3 regions of the Ideonella alba genome follow, and region 3 is predicted to be linked to each of the others. Evidence: predicted binding sites of a transcription regulator. Region 3 holds the regulator's gene; each other region holds the start of a gene.

Region 1 (9,343 bases), on a different contig from region 3:
CCCAGTCGCCGACGGCGCTCGGGCCGCCCAGGTTGGGCGAGTTGAACACGCCGGTCAGCAGCGCACCCAGGATGCCGCAGACACCGTGCACGCCGAACACGTCCAGCGAGTCGTCGGCGCCCAGCATCTTCTTCAGGCCCGACACGCCCCACAGGCCGGCGAAGCCCGAGACCGCACCGATCACCAGCGCACCGCCGATGCCGACGTTGCCGGCGGCCGGGGTGATGGCCACCAGGCCAGCCACCGCACCGGAGGCGGCACCCAGCATCGAGGCCTTGCCCTTGTGCAGCGCTTCACCCACGCTCCAGCCCAGCACCGCAGCCGCCGTGGCGACGAAGGTGTTGATGAAGGCCAGGGCGGCGAAACCGTTGGCTTCCAGGGCGGAGCCGGCGTTGAAGCCGAACCAGCCCACCCACAGCAGCGAGGCACCGACCATGGTCAGCGTCAGGCTGTGAGGCGCCATCGATTCCTTGCCGTAGCCCACGCGCTTGCCGATCATGTAGGCGCCCACCAGGCCTGCCACGGCGGCGTTGATGTGCACCACGGTGCCGCCGGCGAAGTCCAGCGCGCCCATCTGCCACACGAAGCCCGCCTTGGCGTTCATCGCGTCGACCACTTCAGCGCCGGTGTAGGCGTCCGGGCCCATCCAGTACCAGACCATGTGGGCGATCGGGGCGTAGCTGAAGGTGAACCAGATCACCATGAACAGCAGCACGGCCGAGAACTTGGCGCGTTCGGCGAAGGCACCGACGATCAGCGCGCAGGTGATGCCCGCGAAGGTGGCCTGGAAGGCGGCAAAGACGATCTCGGGGATGTAGACGCCCTTGCTGAACGTGGCCGCCGGCGCGAAGGTGCCGCCCACGTTGTCCCAGATGCCCTTCATGAACAGCCGGTCGAAGCCGCCGAAGAAGGCGTTGCCCTCGGTGAAGGCCAGGCTGTAGCCGTAGATGGCCCACAGCACGACGATCAGCGAGAAGGTCACCAGCACCTGCATCAGCACCGACAGCATGTTCTTGCTGCGCACCAGGCCGCCGTAGAACAGCGCCAGGCCGGGCACGGTCATCAGGATGACCAGCAGGGTGGAGACCATCATCCAGGCGGTGTCGCCCTTGTTGATGACGGGGGCCGCGGCGGCCGAGGCGGCTTCCGCAGGGGCCGAGGCGGCGTCAGCGGCCGGAGCCGCCGCGGAAGCGGCGTCGGCCACCGCCGCTGCCACGGAGGCGGCGGCGGCGGGCGCGGAGGCAGCGTCCTGGGCCAGGACGGCGCCCGCGAAGCCCCAGGCCGCGAGGCCCAGGGCGAGGGAGGCAATCAACTTCTTCATGATGTGCGTGTCTCTGGTGGGTCTTGCGGTGTCAGAGCGCGTCCTTGCCGGTCTCGCCGGTGCGGATGCGAACGACCTGTTCCAGCGGCGAAACGAAGATCTTGCCGTCGCCGATCTTGCCGGTGCGGGCGGAGCCTTCGATCGCTTCGATGACGCGGTCGACCAGGGCGTCGTCGATGGCCGCCTCGATCTTGACCTTGGGCAGGAAGTCGACGACGTACTCGGCGCCGCGGTAGAGCTCGGTGTGGCCCTTCTGGCGGCCGAAGCCCTTGACTTCAGTGACGGTGATGCCTTGCACGCCGATGGCGCTCAGGGCTTCGCGGACTTCGTCGAGCTTGAAGGGCTTGACAATCGCGGTGACCATCTTCATGGCGGGGTCCTTTCAGACTGCGGGATCAGAAGGCGGCCTTGATGGCCAGGACCAGACCAGCCTTGCCCAGGTCCTTGTTGTTGACCGGCGAGACGTAGACGTCGGTGTCGGTGCCCACCACGGCGATCGACGGCGTCCAGATGCCGAAGGTCTTGCTCAGGGTCAGCGAGTAGTCGGTGTAGCTGGCGGCGCTCAGGTGCGAGACCTTCTGGTAGCCCACGTGCGGGGCCAGCATCAGGCCGTCGCCCAGGTCGAACGAGGCGCTCAGGTCCAGGTAGCCGCTGTTCTTGCTGTCGGGGAAGCCGAACAGGTTGGTCACGCTGTGCGAGTACTTCAGCGTGGCCGGGCCGTAGCTCAGCGCGCCGTAGATTTCAGTGGTGTTGGCGCTGGGGCTGAGCTTGTTGCTCGGGTAGACATAGGTCAGCACGCCGACATCCAGGGTCAGGTCCTTGGAGACCTCGCCCTTCCAGCCGCCGTAGACGTCGATCTCGACGTTGGCGTCGCCACCACCGTCCTTGACCCACTTGATGGTCGAGGCCCAGGTGCCCAGGTACAGGCCGTTGGGGCCGGCGAAGTCCATGCCGCCTTGCAGCGCGGGCTTCACGCGGGTCTGCGAGATGCCGCGGTAGCGGTAATCGCTGGTCAGGCTGACGTTGAACGACAGCGGGCTGGCTTCCTCGGCCTGGCTGACGGTGGGCAGGGCGGTCAGCAGCAGGCTGGCGGCGAGGGCGATGAGCGACTTGTTCATGTGGGAGTGACTCCAGGTGTGGGATGGAAAGATCCGTGCGATCGGCGGTCTTTCTGCAGCTTCCGTGCCATGAGCCTCCCAGGGGTGTGGCGCGGTCATGCCCTGGATTGGTGCACCGTCTTGGTGCGCGGGGCTTCAGTCCAGCGCGGCGACGCGGCACAATGGGGCGCATCCGCCGGCGATGTACCGGCTTTGCCCATCGATGGGGCGCACGGGGCCGTCAGGTCCCCAGGGGAGGTCCTGGAATGTCATTGGCAGTGGTGGTCAGCCGCGCGCTGGACGGCTTGCGCGCGCCCGAAGTGCGGGTCGAGGTGCACCTGGCCAACGGCCTGCCCAGCTTCACGCTGGTCGGCCTGGCCGATACCGAGGTCAAAGAGGCGCGCGAGCGCGTGCGCGCCGCGCTGCAGCAGTGCGGCTATGACTTCCCGCACAACCGCCGCGTCACCGTCAACCTGGCGCCAGCCGACCTGCCCAAGGAGTCGGGCCGCTTCGACCTGCCGATCGCCATCGGCCTGCTGGCCGCCCAGGGGCTGCTGGACGAGGCCCGGCTGGCGCGGCTGGAGCTGGCGGGTGAGCTGTCGCTGGCGGGCGAGCTGCGCCCGGTGCGCGGCGCACTGGCGCTGGCCCTGGCGGCGCAGCGCGACGGCGAGGGCCGCACCCTGGTGCTGCCGGCCGACAGCGCGGCCGAGGCGGCGCTGGTCGACGGCCTGGACGTGCGCGCCGCGCGCCACCTGTCGGAAGTGGTGGCGGCGCTGCTGCCCCAGGCGGCCGAGGCCTTGCCGGCGGCCCAGCCGCGCGCGCCCGCGCCGCCGGCCGCCGCCCCCGACCTGGCCGAGGTGCGCGGCCAGGCGGCGGCACGGCGGGCGCTGGAGATCGCGGCCGCTGGCGGCCACAGCCTGCTGCTGGTGGGGCCGCCCGGCACCGGCAAGTCGATGCTCGCGCAGCGCCTGCCCGGGCTGCTGCCGCCGATGACCCGCGCCGAGGCGCTGGACAGCGCCGCGCTGCAAGGCCTGGCGGCCAGTGGCTTCGACGCCGCCGGCTGGCGCCAGCGGCCCTGGCGCGCGCCGCACCACTCGGCCAGCGCGGTGGCGCTGGTGGGCGGCGGCAGCCCGCCGCGGCCGGGTGAGATCTCGCTGGCCCATGGCGGCGTGCTGTTCCTGGACGAGCTGCCTGAATTCCCGCGCAGCGCGCTCGAAGCGCTGCGCGAGCCGCTGGAGAACGGCCACATCACCATCTCGCGGGCGGCGCGCCAGGCGCGCTTTCCGGCGCGCTTCCAGCTGGTCGCGGCGATGAACCCCTGCCCCTGCGGCTGGCTGGGCACGCCCGATGGCGGCCCGATGGCCTGCCGCTGCACGCCCGAGGCCGTGGCGCGCTACCAGCGCCGGCTGTCGGGCCCGCTGCTGGACCGCATCGACATGCAGGTCGAGGTGCCCGCACTGACCCCGGCCGAGCTGCTGGCCGCCACGCCTGGCGAGCCCAGCGCCACCGTGGCCCAGCGCGTGGCCGCCGCCGCGGCCCGCGCCCAGGCGCGCCAGGGCGAGCTGCCCAACGCCTGGCTGGCCGGTCCGCGCCTGCAGGCCCACGCGCCGCTGGTGCCGGCGGCGCGCACGCTGCTGGAATCGGCCGCCAGCCGCCTGGGCTGGTCGGGCCGCGGCCTGCACCGGGTGCTGCGCGTGGCGCGCACCATCGCCGACCTGGCCGACCAGGCCCAGATCGACGTGCCCGCGGTGGCCGAGGCCATCCAGTACCGCCGGGCCCTGCCCGATACTTGAGGGGTGACGCCTACCCCCGCCGCCCGCCCTGCGCCTGCCCGACCCTGGTCGCTGGCCTTCCTGGCGGTGGGGGGCGAGCGCGCCCGCACCGTGGACGACGGCTCCTGGCGCTACCGCATGGCCCACCTGGCGCAGGCGCTGCAGGCGCGCGGCCACCGGGTGCACCTGGGACACGGCCTGGCGCCGCTGCCCTGGCGACCCGACCTGGTGCTGCTGCACCGCCCGGCCGACGGCTTCTGGCTGCGTCGGCGCCTGGCCGCGTGGCGCCGCGCCGGCGTGCCGGTGCTGGCCGACTTTGACGACCTGGTGTTCGAGCCCGCGCTGGCACCCGAGAGCCCCGCGGTGCTCAACCGCCGCCTGCCCGAGGCCGAGATGGCGCGCCGCTACCAGGCCCACCGCGCGGTGCTGGCCCAGGTGGACGGTTTCACCGTGGCCACCCAGGCGCTGGCCGAGGAGCTGCACACCGTGCTCGCCCGCGACGGCCTGGCGCGCCCGGTGGCCTGCGTCCCCAACGCCGTGCCGCCGGCCTGGCGCGGCCTGCCGGCCACGCCCTGGCCGGCCGACCCGGCGGGGCCGGCGATCGGCTACTTCAGCGGTACCCACAGCCACGACCGCGACCTGGCTGAAGCCGCCCCCGGCCTGGCCCAGGCGCTGCGCGGCCAGCCCGGCTGGCGGCTGCAACTGGTGGGCCGCGGCGACTTCGCGGTGGACGTGGACCCCGCGCGCCTGCGCCGACTGCCGCGCCTGCCCTTCGACAACGGCTACACCGACGCGCTGCGCCAGGTGGCGCTGGCCCTGCTGCCGCTGCAGCCCACGCGCTTCAACCGCTGCAAGTCGGCGCTCAAGCTGATCGAGGCAGGCTGGTGGAACGTGCCGGTGCTGGCCTCGCCGCTGCCCGATGCACGGCGCTTTGCCGGTCCCGGCCTGGTCACGGTCGAGCGGCCGCAGGACTGGGCCGACGCGCTGCAGGCGCTGATGGCCGATCCCGCGCGCCTGGCCGCCGCGTCGAGCGGCCTGCGCGAGCGTGTACTGGCGCAGGCCGACGGCCAGCGCATCGCCGCCGACTGGCGCCGCTTCGTGGTCAGCGCGCTGGGGGTGGGGCGGTGACGGCCTGGCTGCAACGCTGGCTGGCCGCCTGGCGCCGGCGCCAGGGCCATTACGACCGGCGCCTGCTGGCTGCTGCCCACGCCCAGCCGCTGGGCTCGGCCGCCGGGCTGTTGGTGGCGGCCCAGTGGCGGCGCGACCTGGGCCGTCCGTTGCCCCGCCGCTGGGTGGTGCCGCTGCGCCAGGGCCTGGCGCAGCTGTCCGCCGCGCAGCGCAGCCGGGCGCTGGGCCTGCTGGCCGAGGTGGCGCCCCGCTCGCTCGATGGCTTGCCCGAAGACTGGCTTGTGCAAGCTGCGCAGCTGCCCGGCGTGGCCGAATGGCTGGGCCGGCCGTCCGCGCTGGCCAGCCTGGCGCAACGGGCCCAATTCGAACAGTGGGTGCTGGCTCACTGCGCCCAGGGCCACTGTCTGGTGGGCAACGCCGCGGCGCTGGCCGGGTGCGGCCTGGGCGTGCAGATCGACCGTGCCGGCGCCGTCTGGCGCTTCAACCAGTGGCAGGGCGGCCAGGCCGCGCCGGCCGATGTCGGCACGCGCTGCGATGTCTGGGTGTTGTCACCGGCGCTGCAGGACGCGCCGCTGCCGCCGGGCCTGCGCTGGGCCGTGGTCAGCGGGCCGGACATGCGCTTCCAGGGGCGGCACTGGCCACTGGCGCAGCGGCTGCAGGCGGCTGGCGTGGCGGTGCTGACGGTGCCGCTGCCGGCCTGGCGCGCGGCGGTCGAGGCGCTGCAGGCGCCGCCCAGCGCCGGCGTGCTGGCGCTGGCCTGGCTGTCGCAGCTGGGCGGGGGCTGGCAGGGCCTGCGCGCGCTGGGCATCGGCCAGGGACTGGCCACGCCCGGCAGCTACCACCTGGCGCGTCCCGGCGCGCGGCCGGGCAGCCGCCACGATTGGGCGGCCGAAGCGGCGCTGGTGGCGCGCTGGCGCGCCCAGGGCCTGGGCTGAGTCAGCCGCAGACCTGTGCGATCACCTGCTGCCACCGCGGCAGGCAGACGCTGCGCAGGTCACAGCGCTCGACCACCGTGCGGCGCGCGGCGGCGCGCAGCGCGGCGTCGGCCTGCGGCGGGGCCAGCAGCACGCGCGCCGCGGCGTCGGCCAGACCCTCGGTGTCGAAGAAGTCGACCAGGCTGCCGTTCACGCCGTCCTCGATGAAGTCCTGCACCGGCGCGGTCCGGCTGCCGATCACATGGCCGCCCACGCTCATCGCCTCCAGGCAGCTCCAGCTCAGCACGAAGGGATAGGTCAGGTAGACATGGGCGCGCGCCACCTGCAGCAGCCGGCTCAGCGCGGCGCGCGGCAGCAGGCCGGTGAAATGCACCCGCGACAGGTCCAGCTGGTCCTGCACCTCGGCCAGGAAGTGCTGCTTCCAGGTGCTGCCGGCGGGCGCCGCGGCGCCGTAGCTGACGCCGTCGCCACCCACGATCACCACCTGCGCGTCGGGCACCAGGCGCTGCAGCCGGGGCAGGGCGCGCATGAAGCGGTGGTAGCCGCGGTAGGGCTCCAGGTTGCGGTTGACGAAGCTCAGCACCCGGTCGCCCGGGCCCAGGTCCAGCCCCAGGGCGGGCCATTGGAAGCGGGCCTGCGGGTCGGGCGCGATGGCCTGGGTGTCAATGCCGTCAAAGACCACGCTCAGCTTGGACGCGAACGCCGCCGGCATCCGGCTGGCCTGCCAGGCGGTGGGCACCACACCGTGGTCCATCTGCAACAGTGCTTCGCTCAAGGCGGTGTTGCGCATCCGCAGCTTGACCCGCTCGTCTATGCCCACGCGGTCGAATTCGGGGTCGAAGCCCACGTCGGCGCCGTCGCTGCCGTAGAAGAACTCCATCAGGCAGATCAGCCGGGCGCGCGGGAAGATGTCCTTGACGAACAGCGCCTCGCCCCAGCCGGGGTGGGCGATGACCATGTCGGGCACCCGGCCGGCGCGCGAGAGCGCCAGCATCGCCCGGGCGCAGGCCTCGCCGCGCAGCACCTTGGTCTCGGCGTCGCGCAGCAGGATGTGGGGCAGCGGCAGGCCCTCAGGCCGACTCACCTGGTAACGGTGGATCTGCACGCCGGGCAGCGGCTCGCAGGGGTGCACGCACAGCGCATGCACCTCGTGTCCGGCCGCCGCCAGCGTGGGCGCCAGGTGGCGAAATTGGCCCGGAAAGTTCTGGTGGATGAACAGAATCCGCATCGAAAGCAGGAATAGTGGCGCCTGTCCACCCACTTTAGGGGGAGTCTAAACAGGCCGCTTTGCTACATTCCCCGGACTCAGGGAGACCCATAGGGTACCGGGGCCGCTGTTCGCGGCAGATGATGAGCACCCCCCAAGGGCCGGGCCAGGCCCCGCCCACTCCCGACAAGGGGCTGGACGACATGGGGCGGCCCGGCGATTTCTTCAGAGGTATCAGTTGAGCGGCTGGCGGGGTGAGCGTTGATCGAGGTGCCCAAGCGCGCCTTGGACGCGCGGGTGATGTTGCAAAGCATCCGCCTGCTGCGTTCGCTCGGCCGTGCGGTGGGCCGCTCGAATGCGCTGGTGCGCTTCGAGGCCGAGCTGACCCGGGGCATGGGCCTGTTCGACACGCCGTTCTACCTGTCCCAGGTCGACGCCGCCGAACTCGACGGCATGAAGCCGCTGCGCCACTACGTGCTGCGCGGCGACGCCGCCGGCCTGTCGCCCAGCCCGCTGCTCGATGTGCGCCACTACGATGCCCAGTGCAGTGACCGCCAGGGCATCAACCGCCTGCTGCACTACGGCCTGATCGGCCGCTTCCAGGGCCTGTCGCCCTCGCCCTTGTTCGACGCCGAGTACTACCTGCGTTGCAACCCGGACGTCGCGCAGTCGGGCGTCGAGCCGCTGCGCCATTTCGTGCGCTGGGGCTGGCGCGAGGGCCGCAACCCGCTGCCCGGCGTCGACATCCGCCGCCTGCTGGCCAGTCAGCCCGAGCTGAGGGTGGTCAAGGGCAATGCACTGGCGCTGTTCGCCACCGACGCGATCGCCCGCCATGTGCAGGCCAATGCGCAGGAGCGCGCCGGCCGGGTGCCGGCGCCGGTGCCGGTGCGCCGCACCGACAGCCCGCTGGAGCGCGACATGCTCGACCCCGAGCTGTGGCAGGGCGTGCAGCCGCGCCAGTGGCCGGCGGAACCGCAGGTGGACGTGCTGATCCCGGTCTACGGCGGTCTGCAGGAGACCCTGCGCTGCCTCTACACCGTGCTGACCACGCCGGTGCGCACGCCGCACGAGGTGGTGGTGGTCAACGACGCCAGCCCGCTGCCCGAGCTGTCAGCGATGCTGCGCACGCTGGCGGGCCGCGGCCTGATCACGCTCGAGGTCAACCGCGCCAACCTGGGCTTTGTCGGCACCGTCAACAAGGGCCTGCGCATGCATAGGCAGCGCGACGTGGTCATCCTCAACAGCGACACCGAGGTCTACAACGACTGGCTCGACCGCCTGCTGGCCCACGCCCGCGCCTACCCGCGCCTGGGCAGCATCACACCGCTGTCGAACAACGCCACGATCTGCAGCTACCCCGAGACCCTGGGCGACAACCGCCTGCCGCTGGAGCTGCCGCACGACGAGATCGACCGCCTCGCCGCCGAGGTCAACCGCCTGCGCCATGTCACCGCGCCCACCGGCGTGGGCTTTTGCATGTACCTGCGCCGCGCGGCGCTGCGCGACGTCGGCCTGCTGGATGAGCGCCGCTTCGGCCGCGGCTATGGCGAAGAGAACGACCTGTGCCAGCGCATGCTGCAGCGCGGCTGGACCAACGCCATCGCCTGCGACATCTATGTGCGCCATGTGGGCTCGGTCAGCTTCAAGGGCGAAGCCGCGCAGCGCACTGCCCGCGCGATCCGCACGCTGGAGCGGCTCTACCCCGACTACAACCAGCAGGTCGCCCGCCACATCGCCGCCGACCCTGCGCTGCCCTACCGCGCGCGCCTGGACCTGGCGCGGCTCAAGCGCCTGCGGCGCGAGCGCAACGTGCTGCTGGTCTGCCACAGCCGCGGCGGCGGCACCGAACGCCACCTGCTGGAAGAGTCCCAGCGCTTGCTGGC
Region 2 (9,343 bases), on a different contig from region 3:
GCGCCGTGGGCGCGCCGCCACCAGGGCCGCTGCAGGGCACACGGCGTGTGCCGGCCACACCCGTGCGCCGCTGGGCGGCGAGCCCCGACTCAGTCCGGCCCGCGGCGCCACTGCAGCGACCCGGGAGGAAGACGCGGCGACCGCAGCGCCCACCCTTCATCGGCGCTGGATGCCGACTGTCCGCCCGCCCAGGCAATCCGTCGCCAGACGATGGCGGTGCGCGGGGCGGCTGCCTACAGTGCATCCCATCGACAACGCACTGACCACGGAGCCCGCCATGACCACCACCGCCCAGACCACCGAATTCCGCGCCACCACCGCCCCGGCCCGCGCCGGCTTCGCGGCCCTGGCGATGGCCATCACCTTCACGCTGCTCTACAGCGTCGGCCAGGTCGCCGACCGCCAGTTCGACCAGGCCCTGCTGGCCCAGGCCGGCGGCACCCAGCTGACCGCCCAGGCTGCCCACGCGAGCACCGCGGTCCGCAGCTGACACGTTCCTCGCTGGCAGGGCCTCGCCGGCCCACCCCTTCGCCCCGCTGGTCGGGGCTTTTTCACGCCTGCTTCAGCAGCGCCAGCGCGCGCTCCAGCACCACGTCGCGACCGGCGGCGATGTCGGCGAGCGAGGGGGTCACCCGGTGGTCGGGCTGCAGACCGGCGTCCTCGGGCAGCGGCGCGCCCTCGGGCGGGTAGTAGCCGATCAGCGGCAGGTCGAAGCTCAGGCCCGAGGCGGGCAGCCGCACGAAGAAGAAGGCCCCGCCGTTGATGCCGCGCAGGTTGCCCCCGGTGGGCTCGCCCACCAGCAGGCCCAAGCGGTCCTGGCGCACCCGCTGCGCGAAGCCGAAGGTGGCCGAGCTGTTGGAGGCGTCCACCAGCACCGCCAGCGGCTGCGTGAGGCGCGCGCCGCGGGGCTGCACCGTGGTCGGGCCCGGCGGCAGCGCCAGAAAGCGCTCATCCACCGGCCGGGCCGCCTCGCCCCAGTCACGGAAGCTGTCGTCCCAGGTGTCGAGCACCGGGTTCAGGTGGGCCGGTGTGCGGCGGTAGCGCACCAAACGGCGCTGCGGCAGCAGGCTGGGTGCGCGCGCCAGGCGCTCGATCACCGGGTGGCCGCAGTCCAGGCCGCCTTCGTTGCCGCGCAGGTCGATCACCAGGCCGCGCACGGCGCGGTCGGCGGCCAGCTCGTCAAGCCGCTCATTGAGCCAGCCCTGCCAGTCCCAGCGGCTGTTGTAGACCGCCCAGGTGGGCATGCGCAGCAGCACCACGCCATCGGGCCGCACGGTCCAGGACCAGGGCGTGGCGCCCTGTGCGGGCGCCAGCGCGCGGGCCTGGGCGCGGCGCTGCTCACCGGACCAGGCCGGCAGCTCCACGGTCGTCTGCCGCCCTTGCGGCGTGCGCAGTTGCAGCCGCCAGGCGCCGCTGGCGGGGCCGCCGATCAGCAGGCCCTGCAGCACGTCGAACAGCGGCCACTGGCCATCCACCTCTTCCAGCGAGAGCTGACGCCGCGCCTTGCCCAGGTTGTGGCCGTCGACCCGCGCCAGCGGGGCCAGGCGGCGCCACCAGTCGTCGGGCGCGAGGCCGTCAATCGCCTCGATCACGCTGCCCGGCGCGACGTCCGGCTGCAGCGGTGAGGGCAGCACCACCATCTGGCCGTCCAGCCAGCGAAAACGCAGCGGCAGCCGCGTGGGCCGATCGAACAGCGCCTGGGCCACCCGCCGGGACTGGTTGGCCGGGTTGGCGAAACTGTGGCCGCAGCGCAGCGTGGCCAGCGCCCCGGCCAGCGCCAGGTAGCGGGCCCCGTCATCGGCCTCGGGCGCGGTGAAGGCGCGGCGCAGTTGCTGCAGCACCGCCGCCAGGCTGCCCGCATCGTGGTAGCGCAGCGCGCCCGGGTGCAGCGTGGTCAGCACCTCGGCGACGATGTCCACGTCGCCGGCCAGATCGGCCGACGGCGGGTCCGCCGCCCAGCCGGCGGTGGCGGTGGTGGTGCAGGCGAGGGCACTGAGCAGAGTACGGCGGCGCATCGGCCCAGTATGCGGGCCGTGCGTCGTTCAGCGCAAGGCAGCGGCCATCGCCTGGGCCAGCGGCGTGGTTGGCCGCTGGATCAGCGCGCTCAGCGCCCGGCCGCCGTCGAACAGCGCGCCCTGCGCCGCACCGGCATCGGAGTCGGCCAGCAGCGCGGCCAGCGGTGCCGGCAGGCCGGCGCCAGCCAGCGCGGCCTCGAACTCGGCCTGCGGCAGGTTCACGTAGGGCAGGCTGCGGCCGCTCTGCCGGCCCAGTTCGGCGGCGAACTCCGCCAGCGTGTAGGCCTCGTCGCCGGCCAGCTCCAGCACCGTACCGCTGGCGGGCGGCGCCAGCAGCACCGCCGCGTCGGCCTCGGCGTAGTCCTGACGCGTGGCCGACGAGATGCGGCCCTCGCCCGCCGCGCCGATGAAGGCGCCGTGCTGCAGCGCGGGCGGCAGGCTGGCCAGGTAGTTCTCGGTGTACCAGCCGTGGCGCAGGAGGGCGTGCGGCAGGCCGCTGGCGCGCAGCGCTGCCTCGGTGGTCACATGCTCGGCGGCCAGACCCAGCGGCGAGCGGTCGGCATGCAGCAGGCTGGTGTAGGCCAGGAAGCCCACGCCGGCAGCCCGCGCGGCGTCGATCACCGCCTGGTGCTGCGGTGCGCGGCGGCCCACCTCGCTGGAGGAGATCAGCAGCAGGCGATCGACACCGGCCAGTGCGGCAGCCAGCGTATCGGGGCGGTCGTAATCGGCCTCGCGCAGCGCCACGCCCAGCGCGGCCAGGTCGGCGGCCTGGGCCGGTCGGCGCACCAGCGCGGCGATCTGCGCGGGCGGCACGCCGCGGGCGATCAGTTGACGGATGACGAGGCGGCCGAGCTGGCCATTGGCACCGGTGACGGCGTACATGGAAATCTCCTTGAAGCGGGAACAGTGAAGGGATGACGGGATGGATCATGCCGTTTACACTCACTAATCGTAAGTACATACAAAAAGGTAAGTACCCATGGCCCGCATCCCTGCTGCCCGTCGCGGCGACCTGTTCGCCGCCGAGTGCCCGTCGCGTCAGGTGCTGCAGCACGTCACCAGTCGCTGGGGCGTGCTGGTGCTGGTGGCGCTGCGCTCGGGCGAGCGGCGCCGCTTCAGCGAGCTGCGTCGCGAGATCGGCGGCGTCAGCGAGAAGATGCTGGCCCAGACCCTGCAGGGCCTGGAAGGCGACGGCTTCGTCGAGCGCACCGCCCACCCGGTGGTGCCGCCGCACGTGGACTACCGGCTGACCCGGCTGGGGATGCAGGTGGCCGGCCATGTGCATGAGCTGGCCGACTGGATCGAGGCCTCGATGCCGGCCATCGAACGCGCCCGCGCCCAGCGCGACGCGGCCGCCGCCGCGGGCTGAGCCTGCCGTTCATCCACGCGGGCCGCGCTTCGTCGCGCGTTCTGGCGGTCCGTCGCCTGCCGCTGGCGGCGGGTGGGCGCGGTGCCTACAGTCCATCCCATCGACACCCGCCACCCCCCAGGAGAACGCCATGCAAGCCACCCGCACCACCGCCGTGATGACCGCCCCGACCACCGAGTTCCAGGCCAGCAGCACCTCGGCACGCGCGGGCTTCCTGGCCCTGTCGGCCGCGATCACCTTCACGCTGCTGGCCGGCATCGGCCAGGTCGCCGACCGTCAGTACGATGACGCGGTGCTGGCCCAGCTGGCCGCGGTGCCGATGGCCGCCGTCAGCACCGACGCGCCGCGCGGCTGATTCCGCCGGGTCCCTCTCCACTCCGCAGACCCTTCCCGGGTCCATGCTTCGCCCCGCTGGACGGGGCGTTTTTTCGTCGGCACTCAGTGCGTGGTGTCGGGCGCCTCGAAGCACAGCGGCCGGTCGCTGCAGATGTCGCAGCTGGGCGACTTGCAGATCAGGACCTCGGCGCGCTCGCACAGCGCGCGGTAGAGGAACTTCTTCCACTTCATGTCGCCCGCATTGGCAGCCACCAGCGACGGGAACCAATGGCGCAGCAGGGCATTGAGCTGCTGCCGGTCGTCGAGCAGCAGGTCCTGCCACAGGTGGTTGTCACCCAGGCAGGCCACGGCCACCGCGGTGGCAGCCGCCTCGACCCACTCGGGTGGGCCGGCCGCGGGGTCGGCATGCTCCAGCAGCAGCGCGCGCACGTCCTGCACCTCGTCCTCGCGCCGCGCCCGGCGGGCGGCAAAGTCCTCGCGCAGCACTGGCCAGGGGGGCATGACGCGGCCCATGCTCAGACCTGCGCCGCGGCGTGGGTGTAGCACTTCTTCGGGCAGATCTTCGCGCAGGCGGTGCAGCCGATGCACTGCTCGCCATGGGCGATGGTCATGACCTTCTTCTCGTACTCCTCGTCGTCGTCGCCGTCGAGGTCCACGTGCACGCGCTCGCCGTCCTCGTCCAGGCCGACCAGCTCCAGCACGCCGCGCGGACACACGCGGAAGCAGCGGCCGCAGCCGATGCACTTGTCCTCGTTGATCGACTGCACGAAGGTGGGCGTCCAGGCGGCGCCACTGGGCAGCGTGACGCTGAATGTGCTCATGCCATGCTCCTCACGCCGCCGCCTGCGCCTGGGCCAGGGCCTCGCGGGCCCGCACCAGCGCGGCGTGCGCATCAAAGGCCACCTGGGCCACGTTCATGATCGACTGCCAGTTGGTGGGCAGCTCCTCCGACAGGTCATGCAGGTCCATCTTGGCCTGCGTGGCCTTGGCGTTGGCCTTCTTGACGTCGGCCTTGAGTTGGTCCAGATCAGCCATAGGTGGCCACCTCGCGGTACTTTTCGACCATGCCGACACCCTCGCTGACCAGCTTGTTGCCGGCCTCGGCCAGCTTGGCCAGGCTGGGGTAGCCGAAGCGGTGCACGTCGCGCAGGTAGCGGTTGACGACGATCAGCCGGCCGGTGGTGAGGATGGCGCGGCCGAAGCCTTCGTGGCTCATCTTCATCATCGGGCTGACCATGCAGCCGGTGGCCTTCTCGATCGACAGGCCGATGGCGTTGTGGAACAGGTCCAGCCGCCACAGCGTTTCCGGGTCGGGGTCGCCCATCATCGGCAGCGCGCGGCGCTGCTCGGCACTCAGGATGTAGGGCTCGAGCAGCTGCAGGTCGCTCTTGCCCTCCCAGGTGCCGTGGGTGTCCTGGGCGCGCAGCTGCTTGATCAGCTCGCGGATGAAGCCGTCCTGCAGCCAGTCCTCGTCGGAGAGGACCGGGGCGTCGGCGGTGGGGGTGTCGCTCATGGGGTGTTCACTCGTCGTCGAAGTCGTGGGTGACCGGCTGGCCCTTGGCCAGGGCCTTGCGCAGCCAGGGCGGCGGGGTGCCCTTGAGCACCTCCTGCAGCTTCTCCAGGATGTCCAGGATGGGCTCGGGCTGCGGCACCTTGATCGGGTGGATCTTCAGCGCCACCACGCGCGCCGCGCCACTGCCGCCAATCGCCGCCACGTAGAGGATGGCGCAGTCGTGGATGGCCTCGAGCTTGGGCGCGAGCTTGTCCTCGTTGCCATCCTCGGCCAGGTCCTCGCCGAAATGGACGTCCTGGACGAAGCTGAAGCCCTCGGGCTGCACGTCGTAGATGGCGATGTGCTTGGCCCAGCCGAAATGGGCGTCGACACGCTGCTGGTCCTGGGTGGCGAAGGCAACCTTCATGGCGGGCTCCTTGGGTGGCGGTTCAGAAACTGGCGGCCGCGATGGCCGGCGCGGTGGCGGGGCTGGCGTCACCCCGGGCGGCCGCGCGGGCGGCCGGGCCCAGCGGCCAGTCGTTGGGGCCGTGGTGCGGGATCTGGTCGATGAACTGGTTGCCCAGCGCATAGACCAGGTTGCGCGTGCCGCGGTAGCCCACGCTCAGCACATGCGCGTTGCCGATGCGGTCGAACAGCGGCAGACCGGCGCGGTACAGCGGCTTGCCCAGGCGCTCGGCGGCCTGGCGACCGTGCGAGTGGCTGATCAGCAGGTCGGCGTCGGCGACCTTGGCGGCCAGCTCGAAGTCTTCCAGGTCGCCGATCACCACCTCGTTGCAGGGCAGTTGGGCCAGCAGCGGGCTCTGGGTGGTGGTGACGGCCACCGACAGCTCGGCCCCCATCTCGGTGATGAAGTGCCCCAGCGCCCACAGCAGGTCGGGCTCGGCGGCGATGGCCACGCGCTGGTGGCCGAAATGGAAGTGGCCGTCCAGCATCGCATCGACCAGCTGGCTGCGCTGGCGCCGCCACCTGGCCGGCACCGGCTGGCCGCTGAGGGCCGACAGGTGCATCAGCAACTCGTCGCAGGCCGCCAGCCCGGTCAGCCGGTTGAACAGCCGGTAGGGCACGCCGCAGCGCTGCTGCAGCGCCTCGGCCGCCGGGCGCATCTGCTCGCCCACGGCGATGCAGGCGCTGGCGCTGCCCAGCGCACGCAGTTCATCCAGCGGCGTGCCGCCCAGCGTGGTGCCCAGCCAGTCCTCAGGGATGTGGCCATCGAGCGAGCCCGAGACATCCGGCGCGATCAACACCTCCAGGCCGAAGCTCTCGACGATCTCGCGCAGCTCCTCCAGGTCAGCGGGCGTCAGGTGGCAGCCGGGCAGCAGGGCCACGCGCTGTGCCACCTTCGTGGCCACCGGCTCGGCCAGTTGCTCGACCAGGCCCTTGACGGCGATCGCCCAGCCATCCTGGAAGGCACCCACGTAATCGGGCGTGCTGACATAGACGATCGCCGTGTCGGCCAGCTCCGGGTGTTTCTGACGGGCGAGCGTGATGAAGGCCGGCACATCGTCGCCCTTGGTCTCGGTCAGGCCGGTGGAGCAGATCGCGATCAGCGCCGGCTTCGCCCGGCTGCGGATGTTGAGCAGCGCCTTCTCGATGTTCTCGTAGCCGCCCATGATGGTGGTGACCTCGTTCATCGCCGTGGTCTGCAGCGGGATCGCCTCCTTGAAGTGGCGCACCAGCAGCACCAGGCCGAACGAGGTACAGCCCTGTGAGCCATGCATCACCGGCATGCATGACTGCAGACCCAGGAAGGCGTAGCTGGCGCCCAGCGGCGCGCTCATCTTGAGCGGATTGACCGCACACGCCTTCTTGCTGTCGCTGACATGGGCCATGGCCGCAGGCTCCTGGACGGGGGATTCGACAGGGCCTTCGCAGGATCGGTGCCAAGCCGGAGGAGCCTAAAGAATCAAGGACTTAGCCCAGCGGCCCCGGCACCGTCGGCCGGGAATGGCAGGTTTGCGACAAATCAACCCTGCTGAAAGCAGGCCTTTTCTCCCCTTAGGTCCACGCGCAGCGGGTCGAACATCCCGCCAGTCCCCCACGGGCCGGTGGGGACGGGTGCGCACACCACACAGCATGGCCCGGACAACACGTTGAGAGACCCACGATGCCGATCGAATCCCTGTCCCTGAAGGCTCGCCTGACCCTGGCCTTTGGCACCCTGGCCGCCCTGGTGGCCGCGGTCGCCTTCCTGGCCATCTACGAGCTGGCCGACAGCCACGACCAGTTGGCGGTGCACGTCGAGCAGTCCGGCGCCCGTGTGCAGAACGCCGCCGACGTGGTGGACGCCACCGGCGCGCGGGCGATCGCCGCCCGCAACCTGGTGCTGGTCGAGTCGGCCGAGGATCGCGCCCAGGAACTGCGCGCGGTGCAGGCCGCCAGCGAGAAGCTGAAGCACGCGCTGCAGTCCCTGCGCACCCAACTGGCCGAGCACGCCGATGTGGCGGACCGCGAGCGTGCACTGTTCAAGGCGCTGGAAGCGCGTGAGGCCCAGTACGGTCCGGTGGCCCAGGACATCGTGGCCAAGGCCATGGCCGGCGACCGCGCGGCCGCGATCCAGCGCATGAATGCCGACTGCCGCCCGCTGCTGGCGGCCATGCAACGCGAAGGCGACGCCTACCTGCAGTACCTGGACGACCGCTCGCGCCAGCAGGTCGACGTGGCCGAGGCGGACTTCCACCTCAACCGCAACATCCTGGTGACCACCGGCCTGGTGGCCGTGGCCATCGCGCTGTTCGCCGGCTGGTCGCTGACCCGCTGGCTGCTGGGCATGCTGGGCGCCGAGCCCCAGGCGCTGAGCGGCGCCGCACGGCGCGTGGCCGAGGGCGACCTGGGTTCGGTCCAGGGCGCCGCGGCCGCCAGGGAGGGCAGCGTGCTGGGTTCGCTGGTGACGATGCAGGGCAGCCTGGCGGGCATCGTCGGCCAGGTGCGGCAGGCCTCGGAGGCCATCGCCACCGGCTCGTCGCAGGTGGCCGTGGGCAGTGTGGAGCTGTCGCAGCGCACCGAGGAACAGGCCTCGAACCTGCAGCAGACCGCTGCCGCGATGGAGCAGATCACCCACGCGCTGCAGGGCACGAACGCCACCGCCCAGCAGGCCTCGTCCCTGGCACGCACCGCCAGCGACTCGGCCGAGCGCGGCGGCGAGGTGGTCGCCCGCGTGGTGCAGACCATGGGCGAGATCACCGCCAGTTCGCGCCGCATCCACGACATCATCGGCGTGATCGACGGCATCGCCTTCCAGACCAACATCCTGGCGCTCAATGCGGCGGTCGAAGCCGCCCGTGCGGGCGAGCAGGGCCGCGGCTTTGCGGTGGTGGCGTCCGAGGTGCGCACGCTGGCGCAGCGCAGCGCTGACGCCGCACGCGAGATCAAGGGCCTGATCCTGACCAGTGTCGAGCGGGTCGAGGCCGGCTCTGCCCTGGTGGGCGAGGCCGGTGGCGCGATGGGCGACATCGTCGGCCAGGTGCGCGAGATGGCCACGCTGATCCAGCAGATGGGCCAGTCCAACGACGAACAGTTCCGCGGCATCAGCCAGGTCCATCAGGCGATGGAGCAGCTCGACGAGGTCACCCAGCGCAACGCCGCGCTGGTCGAGGAAAGCTCGGCCGCCGCCGACAGCCTGCGTCAGCAGGGCGCGCGCCTGCTGCAGACGATGCAGGTCTTCCGCCTCGAACCTCAGGCGCTGGGCGCCAGCGCGGCCGCCAGCGGCGAGCTGGCCTGGGCCGCGCGCTGAGGCTCAGCCGGCAGCGGCTTCGGCCGCCAGCTGGGCCGCATCCTGTTCGCGCAGCAGGCTGTCGGCGGCGTCCCAGGGCGCGGGCGCGCGCACCTGGTCCCAGATCGGGTTGAACAGCGCCTTGTCGATCTCGGCAATCATCGTCACCATGCCCTCGTAGCCGGCAAAGGCGTGGTGGCGCTCCTGGTTGATGTCCATCCAGGGCATGCGGGCCTTGAGCGCGACGAACTGGCTGCGGCCGCCGCTGAGCATGATGTCGGCCTTCGCTTCGCGCAGCATCGCGTACATCTGGCGCGGGGTCATGTCGTCGATCATGTGCGCATCGGCCTCGTCGCCCATGATGGCCTTGATCTTCTCCTTGTCCTCGCGGGTGGACTTCT
Region 3 (9,343 bases):
GTCAAGGACCTGCTGGCGCTGCTGCGCTGGATCGACAACCCGCGCAGCCGGCTGGCGGGCTTTCGGCTGCTGACGCTGCTGCCCGGCATCGGCCCGGGCCGCGCCGCGGCGCTGCTGGACGCGATGGACGCTTCACCCGAACCCTGGGCCGCCCTGGCCGCCGCGCGCGTGCCCAGCGCCGCGCGTGCCGACCTGGCCGCCTTCGCCACGCTGTGCCAGACCCTGCGCAGCGGCCAGCGCGGCTGGCCCGACGAACTGGCGCTGGCGATCGACTGGTACCTGCCGCAGCTCGAGCGCCTGCACGAGGAAGACGCCGCGGTGCGCGCGCTGGACCTGCAGCAACTGCTGCAGCTGGCCGCCGGCCACGCCAGCCGCGAGCGCTTCGTGACGGAGCTGACACTGGACCCACCCGAAGCCACCAGCGACGAAAGCGGCCCGCCGCTGAAGGACGAGGACTACCTGATCCTCTCCACGCTGCACTCGGCCAAGGGCCAGGAGTGGCAGGCGGTGTACCTGCTGAATATGGTCGACGGCTGCCTGCCGTCCGACCTGTCCACCGGCAGCGCCCAGCAGCTGGAGGAAGAGCGCCGCCTGCTCTACGTGGGCATGACCCGCGCCAAGCGCCACCTGCAGCTGATCGTGCCGCAGCGCTTCTATGTCACCCAGCAGCGGGCGATGGGCGAGCGCCACCTGTACGGCGGCCGCACGCGCTTCATCCCGGAGGCGCTGCTGCCGCTGTTCGAGGCCGATTCACCAGCGCGCCGCGCCCGTGCGGCCGAGGCAGCGGCAGAGGCCGCCAAGGGCCCGCCCACCAGGCCGCCGCTGGACCTGCGGGCGCGGCTGCGATCGGCCTGGTGAGGCCACCCCGGGGTCAGCGCCAGGCGATGTGGGTGCTCAGGGTCCCATCGGTCTGGCGGTTGATCACCAGCACCCGGTTGCCCATGGGCATCAGATACGCTGGCCCGGCGCCCAGCGACGACCAGCGGGCCAGCGTGCGCACATGCGCGGCGTCGGTCTGGCCCGCCACCAGCGGCAACTCGGCCAGCCGGTAGAAGCGGCTGTCCTGGGTGTCCCAGCTGAACAGGCGTCCGGACTGCTCAGCGCCGAGGGCCAGGGTCTGCGCGCTGGCGCCCAGGTCCACCAGGGCGCCCCGGGCTGTCCAATCCGCACCCAGCAGCGAGCTCGCACTCAGGCGGCCCGAGCCGTCGCGCGGCACGGTGAGCTGGCTGCCCAGGTCAGCCAGGCCCAGGTGATTGAACGAGGTCTGGCACAGCAGCAAGGAGGTGCTGCCCAGGGCCTGGACCTGCATACGGCCGCTGTAGGGGCCCGCGGTTCCGCAGACGCCGTTGGTGCCCGGCAGCGGACGGAGGCTGACCAGGGGCGCCAGCGTCTGATCGGTCGGCCGGGCCTGGGCCAGTTGCCAGGCGTCGCTGCTGGCCTCCACCTCGGCAAAGCTCAGCACGCCCGCCTCTGGCGCGGCGTCCAGACGCCGGGCGCGCCAGCCCAGCGGGTTGGTGCTGGTGGCCACCCGCAGCACCGGCCCCAGCGGGACCCCACGCAGATCGAACGCACGCATGAACTGGGTGTAGAGGTCTTCAAACTGACTGTTCTGACCGTCTGGGGCGATCCAGGCCAACCACAGCGTGTTGCCCACCACGGTTGCGGTGGTCAGGACCCTGTCGTAGTCCGCTTCCAGCGGACCACTGACCAGCGCCACGCTGCCGGCATCCAGCCGCGTCTGCCCGGTGGTGTCCAGCCTCAGCAGGCGGCTGCCGCGGCTGGAGGAGAGCACGGTCAGCAGGGCATCGGGCGTGGCCAGCAGCTGAACGTCGACGACGGCGTTGCCGGGCTCCAGGATGTCCTGGCTGCGGAACACCGCGGTCTTGATCACCTGTCCGCGCGCATCGAGCTGGCTGAAGGCCAGACCTTCTGACGCCCTGCGGCCCGGGATGCTGGTGGCCACCACCGCGTGGCTGTCCCAGGCTGCCGCGGCGCGGGGCTCGGGCAGGGTCTGTCCCGCCACCGGCGAGCCGCTGGCGCCAACCTGGACCTGCAGCGGCGTGTAACCCAGGCCGGTGTCGAGCGCATCCATCGTCACCAGCACCTCCTCGGCCTGGGCGCGGGGGATGGAGCCGGGCAGATCGAGCGTTCGCCGGACCAGACCCAGTCCCGGTGCGTACCACTCGGAGACCGTGGCCGAGACGACATCGCTGGTCGAGCCGTCGCTGCTGTAGCGGGCACGCAGCCGGATCTCGGTGTCCACACGCACGGCCTTGACGTCGCTGCGCTGCGGCAGATCGATCGTGTCCTCGGACTTCACCAGGGTCCAGATGGCCACATCCATCTGGTCATTCAGCTTGTCGCCATCCAGATCGGTGCCCACGTCGGTGTAGCGCTTGTCGATGGCAACATGCCGCTCGCCAAGCCGCACCGGTGAGCTCAGCAGCACCAGCTCGAAGGGGTTCTGCGGGCCGCCGTCGGTCCAGGGCATGCTGGTGTTCATCGTGACCCGGCCGTTGGCCACGACGACCGGATCGGCCGTGGCCGGCCCCTGGCCCAGGTCATTGCTGGCCTGGTCCAGCAGACGCGTGCCGCTGACGCTTTGCGTGACGGTGTTGTCGTACTCGGTGGTCGCGCCCGAGTTGATCGTGCGGCCCCGGTAGACGCTGACCGTGCCGTCGCGCAGCGGGCGCAGGACGGTGGCGTCGACATGCAGGGTCGCGCCGACCGCCGGCGCAGTGGGCAGCAGGCCACTGGTCGTGTCGCCTGGCGGCGTCACAGGATCCGAGCCACCGCCTCCACCGCCACCGCCTCCGCAGGCCACCAGGACTGCGCAGAGCACAGTCACCCCTGCCCGGCGCGCCGCGCGCCATCCTGTCCATCGCATCATGTCTCCCCCTGTTGTTTGTCAGGTCGATGTGCCGTCGATCATAAGTGAGCGCGCCATGGACCTAGACTAGGGCCATGATGCAGATCGAGTTCGTCTCCGACATCGTGTGCCCCTGGTGCGCGATCGGCCTGGCCTCGCTGGAGCAGGCGCTGGCCCAGGTAGGCCCCGAGATCGGCCCGGTATCGCTGCGCTTCCAGCCCTTCGAGCTGAACCCGCAGATGCCGCCCGAGGGCGAGGAGATCGCCGGGCACCTGTCACGCAAGTACGGCCGCAGCCGCGAGGAACTGGCCGGCGCCGCGCAGATGATCCAGCAGCGCGCCGAAGCGCTGGGCTTTCCGATGCGCACCGCCAACCGCACCCGCATCTGGAACACCTTCGACGGCCACCGCCTGCTGCACTGGGCCGGCACCGTGGGTGAGACCGAACAGAAGGCGCTGAAGCAGGCGCTGCTGCTGGCCTACCACCGCGACGGCCTGAACCCGGCCGACCCGGCGGTGCTGCGCGCCGCCGCGGCCGAGGCCGGGCTGGACGCCGCCGAGGCCGCCGCAGTGATCGACGATCCGCAGCGCTACGCCGCCGAGGTGCGCCAGGAGCAGGCGCTGTGGCAGCAGGCCGGCATCCACTCGGTGCCCGCGGTGGTGATCAACCGCCAGTACCTGGTCAGCGGCGGGCAGCCGCCCGAAGTGTTTGCGCAGGCGCTGCGGCAGGCGGCCGGGGCGGCCGCGGCCTGAAGCCGGCACAGACAGGCGGCACCTCGTGACACGATGGTTGAGCGCCGTGATGGCCTGGTCCCTGTCCGCCGCCGTGTGCGCCCAGGAACCGTCGGATCTGGCCCGTCGGGCCCTGAGCGAAGCCGTCGCAGCACGCACCGCGACCGTGGACCACATCGCCACCATTGGCGGCTACGAGTACGAGGTCTACGTCGACCGCAGCGTGGTGCCGCCGGTGGCGGTGGCCACGATCACCTCGGCGTCGATGGACCGCCTGCTGGCCACGCCGCAAAAGGGCATGGCCGAGCGCATGACGGCTCAGCACGACCGCGTCTCGCGCTATCTGGCCACACTCACGGGCAGGCCGGTGGTCAAGCGCTGAGCTTCAACCTGCCGCATCCTTGCGCATCGACCCCGCCACCAGATCAAACCGGAACATCCGGCACTCGATCGGACCGTTCCACATCGGCACGCGGCGGCTTTCCTTCAGGCGCATCAGGCTGGGGGTCTTGGCCTCGGGGGTGAGGACCCAGGCGGTCCAGCCGGTGTAGGCCTTCTTCCAGTGGGCGGCCAGGCGGGCGTAGAACTCGCCGGCGTCGGCGGCGCCTTCGAAGCGCTCGCCCATCACCTCGCCGCGCACGCCGCCGGTGCCCTGGCCGGAACCCTTGGGCGCAATACGCTCGCCATAGGGGGGGTTCATCACGATGGTGCCGGCCTCGGCGGGGGCGGGGCGCTGCAGCGCGTCGGCGGTCTTGAACTCGATGGCGTGGGCCACCCCGGCGCGCTCGGCGTTGCGGGTGGCGAAGTCGGTCATGCGAAAGCTCACGTCGCCGGCGTAGATCTTCACCGCGGGCGCGTGGACGGCGGCCTCGGCGGCGCGCTTCATCTGGCCCCAGGTGCCCAGCAGCGGCTTGAAGGGCAGCAGCTTCTCGAACGCGAAGCGGCGCTGCCCGCCGGGGGCGATGCCGCAGGCGATCTGCGCGGCCTCGATGGCGATGGTGCCGGCGCCGCAGCAGGGGTCGAGCAGCGGGCCGTCCTGTTCGCGGCCTTGCCAGCCGGCGGCGGCCAGCATGGCGGCGGCCAGCGTCTCCTTGAGCGGGGCTTCGCCCTTGGCCTCGCGCCAGCCGCGCTTGAACAGGGCTTCGCCGGACAGGTCCACGCTCAGCTGCGCATGCTCGGGGCCCAGGTGCAGCACCAGCGACAGGTCGGGGAAGCGGGTGTCGACGCTGGGGCGCTCGCCGGTGGCGTCGCGCAGCGCGTCACACACCGCGTCCTTGATCTTCAGGCCGGCGAAGTTCAGGCTGTGCAGCGGGCTGCGCCAGGCGCTGGTGTCCACGCGCAGCGTCTGCGCGGGGGTGATCCAGCGGGTCCAGTCGACCTGGCGGGCCAGGTCGTACAGATCACGCTCGTCGCGGTAGACGCCGCCGGCCACCTGCCACAGCACGCGCTGGGCCAGGCGGCTGCCCAGGTTCAGGCGCAGCGCGTCCTCAGGCGTGCCATCGACGAAGACGCCGCCGCGGCTGGCCTCCACATTCGTGCCCTCGGGCAGCAAACGCGCGCATTCATCGGCCAGCAGCGGCTCCACCCCGGCGGCGCAGGGCAGGAACATCACGCCGGGGCCGAGGGCGGCGGCCGGCGCGTCGCTGCGGGTGACGCGGCGGGGGGTGTTCACATGGCTTTGCGCAGGTTGGCCGGCGCAATCTTCAAGGCTTCACGGTACTTGGCCACGGTGCGGCGCGCCACCTGGATGCCCTGCTCTTCCAGCATGTCGGCGATCTGGCTGTCGGACAGCGGCTTCTTGATGTCCTCGGCGGCGACGAACTGCTTGATCAGCGCCCGCACCGCGGTGGAGCTGGCGTTGCCACCGGCGTCGGTGTTCAGGCTGGAGCCGAAGAAGTACTTCAGCTCGAAGGTGCCAAAGGGCGTGGCCATGTACTTGGCGGTGGTCACGCGGGAGATGGTGGATTCGTGCAGGCCCAGCTCGTCGGCGATCTCGCGCAGCACCAGCGGCTTCATCGCGATCTCGCCGTGCGTGAAGAAGGCCTTCTGGCGCTCGACGATGGCCTGGCTGACGCGCTGGATGGTGTCGAAGCGCTGCTGGATGTTGCGGATGAACCAGCGTGCTTCCTGCAGCCGCGCCGACAGGTTGCCGCCGCCGCGCTGGCCGCGGATGGCCTGGGCGTAGAGCTCGCTGACGCGCAGCTTGGGCATCACGTCGGGGTTGAGCGTGACCTTCCAGTTGCGGCCGCTCTTCACGACGATCACATCGGGCACCACGATCAGGCTCTCGGCCGGCGAGAAGGGCCGGCCGGGCTTGGGCTCGCAGGCCACGATCAGCGCCTGCGCGGCCTTGACGGTGGGCTCGTCGGCGCCGGTGGCGCTGGCCAGCTTCTTCAGGTCGCGCCGGGCGAGCAGCTCGAGGTGGCTGCGGGCGATGGCCATCGCGCAGTCGCGCGCCGGGCCCGCGGGGCGGTGGCGCAGCTGCAGGCACAGGCAGTCGCCCAGGTTGGCAGCGCCCACGCCGGCGGGCTCCATGCTCTGCAGCCAGGCCAGGCCGCAGCGCAGCTGGTCCAGCAGCTCGTCGCGGTCGTCCAGGTCACCCAGGCCCAGGCTGTCGGCCACGCGCTCGGCGATGTCCTCCAGCGTGCCATCCAGGTAGCCGTCCTCGTCGAGCGACTCGATCAGCACATGCACTGCGGCGGCGTCCTGCGGCGACAGGCGCATGCCCAGCAGCTGCTGGCGCAGGTGCTCCTGCAGCGTGGGGCCGCTGACGCTGCGCTCCTGCGGCTCGAAGTCGTCGTCGTTGCCCTGGCCGCTGCCGGTGCCGGGGGTTTCGCGGATGCCGTCGAAGTCGTCGCGCTCGGTGCCGTTTTCCCAGTCGTCGCGCTCGGTGGTGCCGAAGTCGGCGCTGTCCACCCCGGCGGACTCGTCGCCGCCTTCACCCACCGAGGCGCCGGCGCTGTCGGCCTCTTCGCGCTGGCTGGTGCTGCTGGCGCGGTCCACCGAGGTGAATTCGAAGCCGGGCCCTTCGTCCTCGGTTTCGAGGAAGGGGTTCTGGTCGAGCATCTGCTCGACCTCCTGGTGCAGCTCCAGCGTGGACAGCTGCAGCAGGCGGATCGACTGCTGCAGCTGGGGCGTCAGCGCCAGGTGCTGCGAGAGGCGGACCTGCAGGGTCGGTTTCATCGCGCTCGCCGCTCAGCCGGGATGACGGGCAGGGAATACAGCAGGGCCGTCATGGTCACATTCTGAAGTGCTCGCCAAGGTAGACCCGGCGCACGTCCGGGTTCTCGACGATGTGGGCGGGCGTGCCCTCGGCCAGCACGGTGCCGGCGCTGATGATGTAGGCGCGGTCGCAGATGCCCAGGGTCTCGCGGACGTTGTGGTCGGTGATCAGCACGCCGATGCCACGGGCCTTGAGGAACTGGATGATGCGCTGGATCTCGATCACCGCGATCGGATCGACCCCGGCGAAGGGCTCGTCCAGCAGGATGAAGCGCGGCTGCGTGGCCAGCGCGCGGGCGATCTCCACGCGGCGGCGCTCGCCGCCCGACAGCGCCGGGGCCGGCGAGTCGCGCAGGCTGGTCAGGCTCAGGTCGTTCAGCAGGCCGTCCAGGCGCGACTGGATCTCGCTGTCCGACAGCGGCTTGCCGTCGGCGCCGTACTGCAGCTCCAGCACCGCGCGGATGTTCTCGTCCACCGTCAGCTTGCGGAAGATCGAGGCCTCCTGCGGCAGGTAGGACAGGCCCATGCGCGAGCGCTGGTGGATCGGCTTGCGGTGCACCGGCTCGCCGTCGATGTGGATCTCGCCGGCATCGCAGCGCAGCAGGCCGACCACCATGTAGAAGGTGGTGGTCTTGCCGGCGCCGTTGGGGCCGAGCAGGCCGATCACCTCGCCGGCGCCCACCGACAGGTGCACGTCCTTGACCACCACCCGCGCGCCGTAGGCCTTGCGCAGGCCGGTGGCCTCCAGACGGCTGACGCTGGCAGCGGCGGCCGCCATGACCGGAGCGACCGTGGTCAACGCGGGGCCTCGGGGTTGTCGGCGCGTGGCACGAACACCAGGCGCGGGCGGCTGGACGCCGCGGTGCTGCCGGGGCTGCCGCCCTCGAAGGTGAGCGTGTCGGCCGGCTGGTCGTAGACGATCACGGCCGCGGTGGCCTCGTCGGCCGGCTGGCCGGCGCGCAGGATGCGCATGCGGGCCTCACCGACCAGGCGGATGCGGTCGGCGCCGCCGTCGTACTCGATGCGCAGCGCCTGGGCCTCGATGACCTCGTCCACCCGGTCGCGCTTCTGGCGGAAGGTGGCGGGCTGGGCGGCGCTGCCCAGCGCGGTGGCGCTGAAGCGGCCGGGCGCGTCTTCGCGCACGTCCACCTTGTCGGCCTTGATCTGCAGCGTGCCCTGGGTGATCACCACGTTACCGACGACGGTGGTGGTGCGCTTGCTCAGGTCCACCGAGGCGGCCTTCTTGCCGTCGCTCTCCACCACCAGCGGCTTGGTCCGGTCGGCCCGCTCGGCCCGGGCCGGCACGCAGGCCAGCAGCGCCAGCGCGGCGATCAGACAGAGGGGAGGGCGGCGGGACATGGCTGCGGCACGGAAATTGCAGACCATTCTACGGCCCCGGCACCCGAGCGCCAGCCCGTTGGCACGAAAAAGACAGCCCCAGCGGGGTCAGTGCGCCAGCCTGGGGCTCAGCGCGGGCGTCGCACGGCGTGCACCGGGCCCCGGCGGAGGGGTGACGCCGCGCAGCGGCCAGCCCAGGGGGTCAGGTCTTGGTCTTCCGGGCTTGCGCGACCAGGTAGTCGGCCACGGCCAGCGCCTTCTCGTGGGTGCCGGCGGTCGAGCCCGAGGTGGTCCAGCGGCCCTGGATGGCCAGCATCGGCACGCCGTCGACGCGGTAGGCCTCCATGGTCTGCTTGGCGGCGCGCACCTTGCCGGCCACCGAGAAGGACTTCATGGTGTCGAGCAGCTTGGCGCCGTCCAGACCGTTGGCGGCGCCCCAGGCGGCCACGTCCTCGTCCTTGAGCAGCATCTTGTGCTCGACGTGGATGCTGTTGAAGGCCTTGGTGTGCAGCGCTTCCAGCTGGCCCAGCGCCTCCAGCGCGTAGTACAGGCGCTGGTGGATCTCCAGGTTGGGGCGGAAGGCCACCGGCACGCGGCGGAAGGCCACGTCGGCGGGCTGCTTCTTGACCCAGGCTTCCAGCGCCGGGTCGAACTGGAAGCAGTGCGGGCAGCTGTACATGAAGAATTCCAGCACCTCCACCTTGCCGGGCACCGACACCGGCACCGGGCTGGCCAGGCGCATGTAGTGGGTGCCCTCGACCGGGCCGCCCTGGGCCTGGGCCAGGCTGGTGGTGGCCACACCGCCAACGGCCACCAGGGCCCCCGTGAATTCGCGCCGGTTCAGCATGTCGTTCGTCCTGTGTGCTGCCAAGGAAAGTGAGGTGTCAACGCCTGGTGCGACCGTGGCGATGACCGGAAGTTCAATCGGTGCCCGCCGGCGGCCTCAGTGCGGACGCTCCAGGCGCACCAGCACGGCTTCTGCGCCGCCGGCCTTCAGGCGGTCCTGCAGGGCCTCGGCCTCGGCGCGGGTGTCGTAGGGGCCCAGGCGCACGCGGTGCACGGTGCGGCCGCCCTGCTCACGCTCGGTGACCTTGGCGGTCATGCCCTGCATGGCCAGGCGGGCGCGCTGCTGTTCGGCATCGTCGGCGTTGGAATAGGCGCCGGCCTGCACGAAGTAGACGAA

What was found. The regulator sigma-54, encoded in region 3, starts transcription at its own class of promoters, with help from an activator protein. The targets are predictions, from matches to a motif close to TGGCANGNAANCTGCTTT.
Region 1: KAK03_RS01515 (TorF family putative porin) is a predicted target of sigma-54. The motif match lies at 2,492-2,509, and genes of this name have one in related genera.
Region 2: nifN (nitrogenase iron-molybdenum cofactor biosynthesis protein NifN) is a predicted target of sigma-54. The motif match lies at 7,099-7,116, and genes of this name have one in related genera.

Annotation. Positions count from the first base shown of each region.
Region 1 covers NZ_JAGQDD010000001.1:356,476-365,818, forward strand. Annotated here, with positions in the region: gene KAK03_RS01505 (ammonium transporter) at 1-1,321, opposite strand, end outside; gene KAK03_RS01510 (P-II family nitrogen regulator) at 1,353-1,691, opposite strand; gene KAK03_RS01515 (TorF family putative porin) at 1,717-2,439, opposite strand; gene KAK03_RS01520 (YifB family Mg chelatase-like AAA ATPase) at 2,685-4,211, shown strand; gene KAK03_RS01525 (glycosyltransferase family protein) at 4,215-5,318, shown strand; gene KAK03_RS01530 (glycosyltransferase family 29 protein) at 5,315-6,253, shown strand; gene KAK03_RS01535 (glycosyltransferase) at 6,255-7,481, opposite strand; gene KAK03_RS01540 (glycosyltransferase) at 7,761-9,343, shown strand, end outside.
Region 2 covers NZ_JAGQDD010000031.1:30,759-40,101, forward strand. Annotated here, with positions in the region: gene KAK03_RS23905 (hypothetical protein) at 278-490, shown strand; gene KAK03_RS23910 (S41 family peptidase) at 552-2,015, opposite strand; gene KAK03_RS23915 (SDR family oxidoreductase) at 2,043-2,897, opposite strand; gene KAK03_RS23920 (winged helix-turn-helix transcriptional regulator) at 2,995-3,384, shown strand; gene KAK03_RS23925 (hypothetical protein) at 3,515-3,739, shown strand; gene KAK03_RS23930 (nitrogen fixation protein NifQ) at 3,823-4,221, opposite strand; gene fdxB (ferredoxin III, nif-specific) at 4,236-4,541, opposite strand; gene KAK03_RS23940 (CCE_0567 family metalloprotein) at 4,552-4,755, opposite strand; gene KAK03_RS23945 (NifX-associated nitrogen fixation protein) at 4,748-5,233, opposite strand; gene nifX (nitrogen fixation protein NifX) at 5,241-5,639, opposite strand; gene nifN (nitrogenase iron-molybdenum cofactor biosynthesis protein NifN) at 5,662-7,062, opposite strand; gene KAK03_RS23960 (methyl-accepting chemotaxis protein) at 7,338-8,963, shown strand; gene nifE (nitrogenase iron-molybdenum cofactor biosynthesis protein NifE) at 8,967-9,343, opposite strand, start outside.
Region 3 covers NZ_JAGQDD010000018.1:89,027-98,369, forward strand. Annotated here, with positions in the region: gene KAK03_RS19585 (ATP-dependent helicase) at 1-858, shown strand, start outside; gene KAK03_RS19590 (hypothetical protein) at 872-2,779, opposite strand; gene KAK03_RS19595 (DsbA family oxidoreductase) at 2,965-3,621, shown strand; gene KAK03_RS19600 (hypothetical protein) at 3,671-3,982, shown strand; gene KAK03_RS19605 (THUMP domain-containing class I SAM-dependent RNA methyltransferase) at 3,986-5,209, opposite strand; gene KAK03_RS19610 (RNA polymerase factor sigma-54) at 5,269-6,783, opposite strand; gene lptB (LPS export ABC transporter ATP-binding protein) at 6,839-7,600, opposite strand; gene lptA (lipopolysaccharide transport periplasmic protein LptA) at 7,618-8,181, opposite strand; gene KAK03_RS19625 (thiol:disulfide interchange protein DsbA/DsbL) at 8,363-9,007, opposite strand; gene KAK03_RS19630 (SPOR domain-containing protein) at 9,104-9,343, opposite strand, start outside.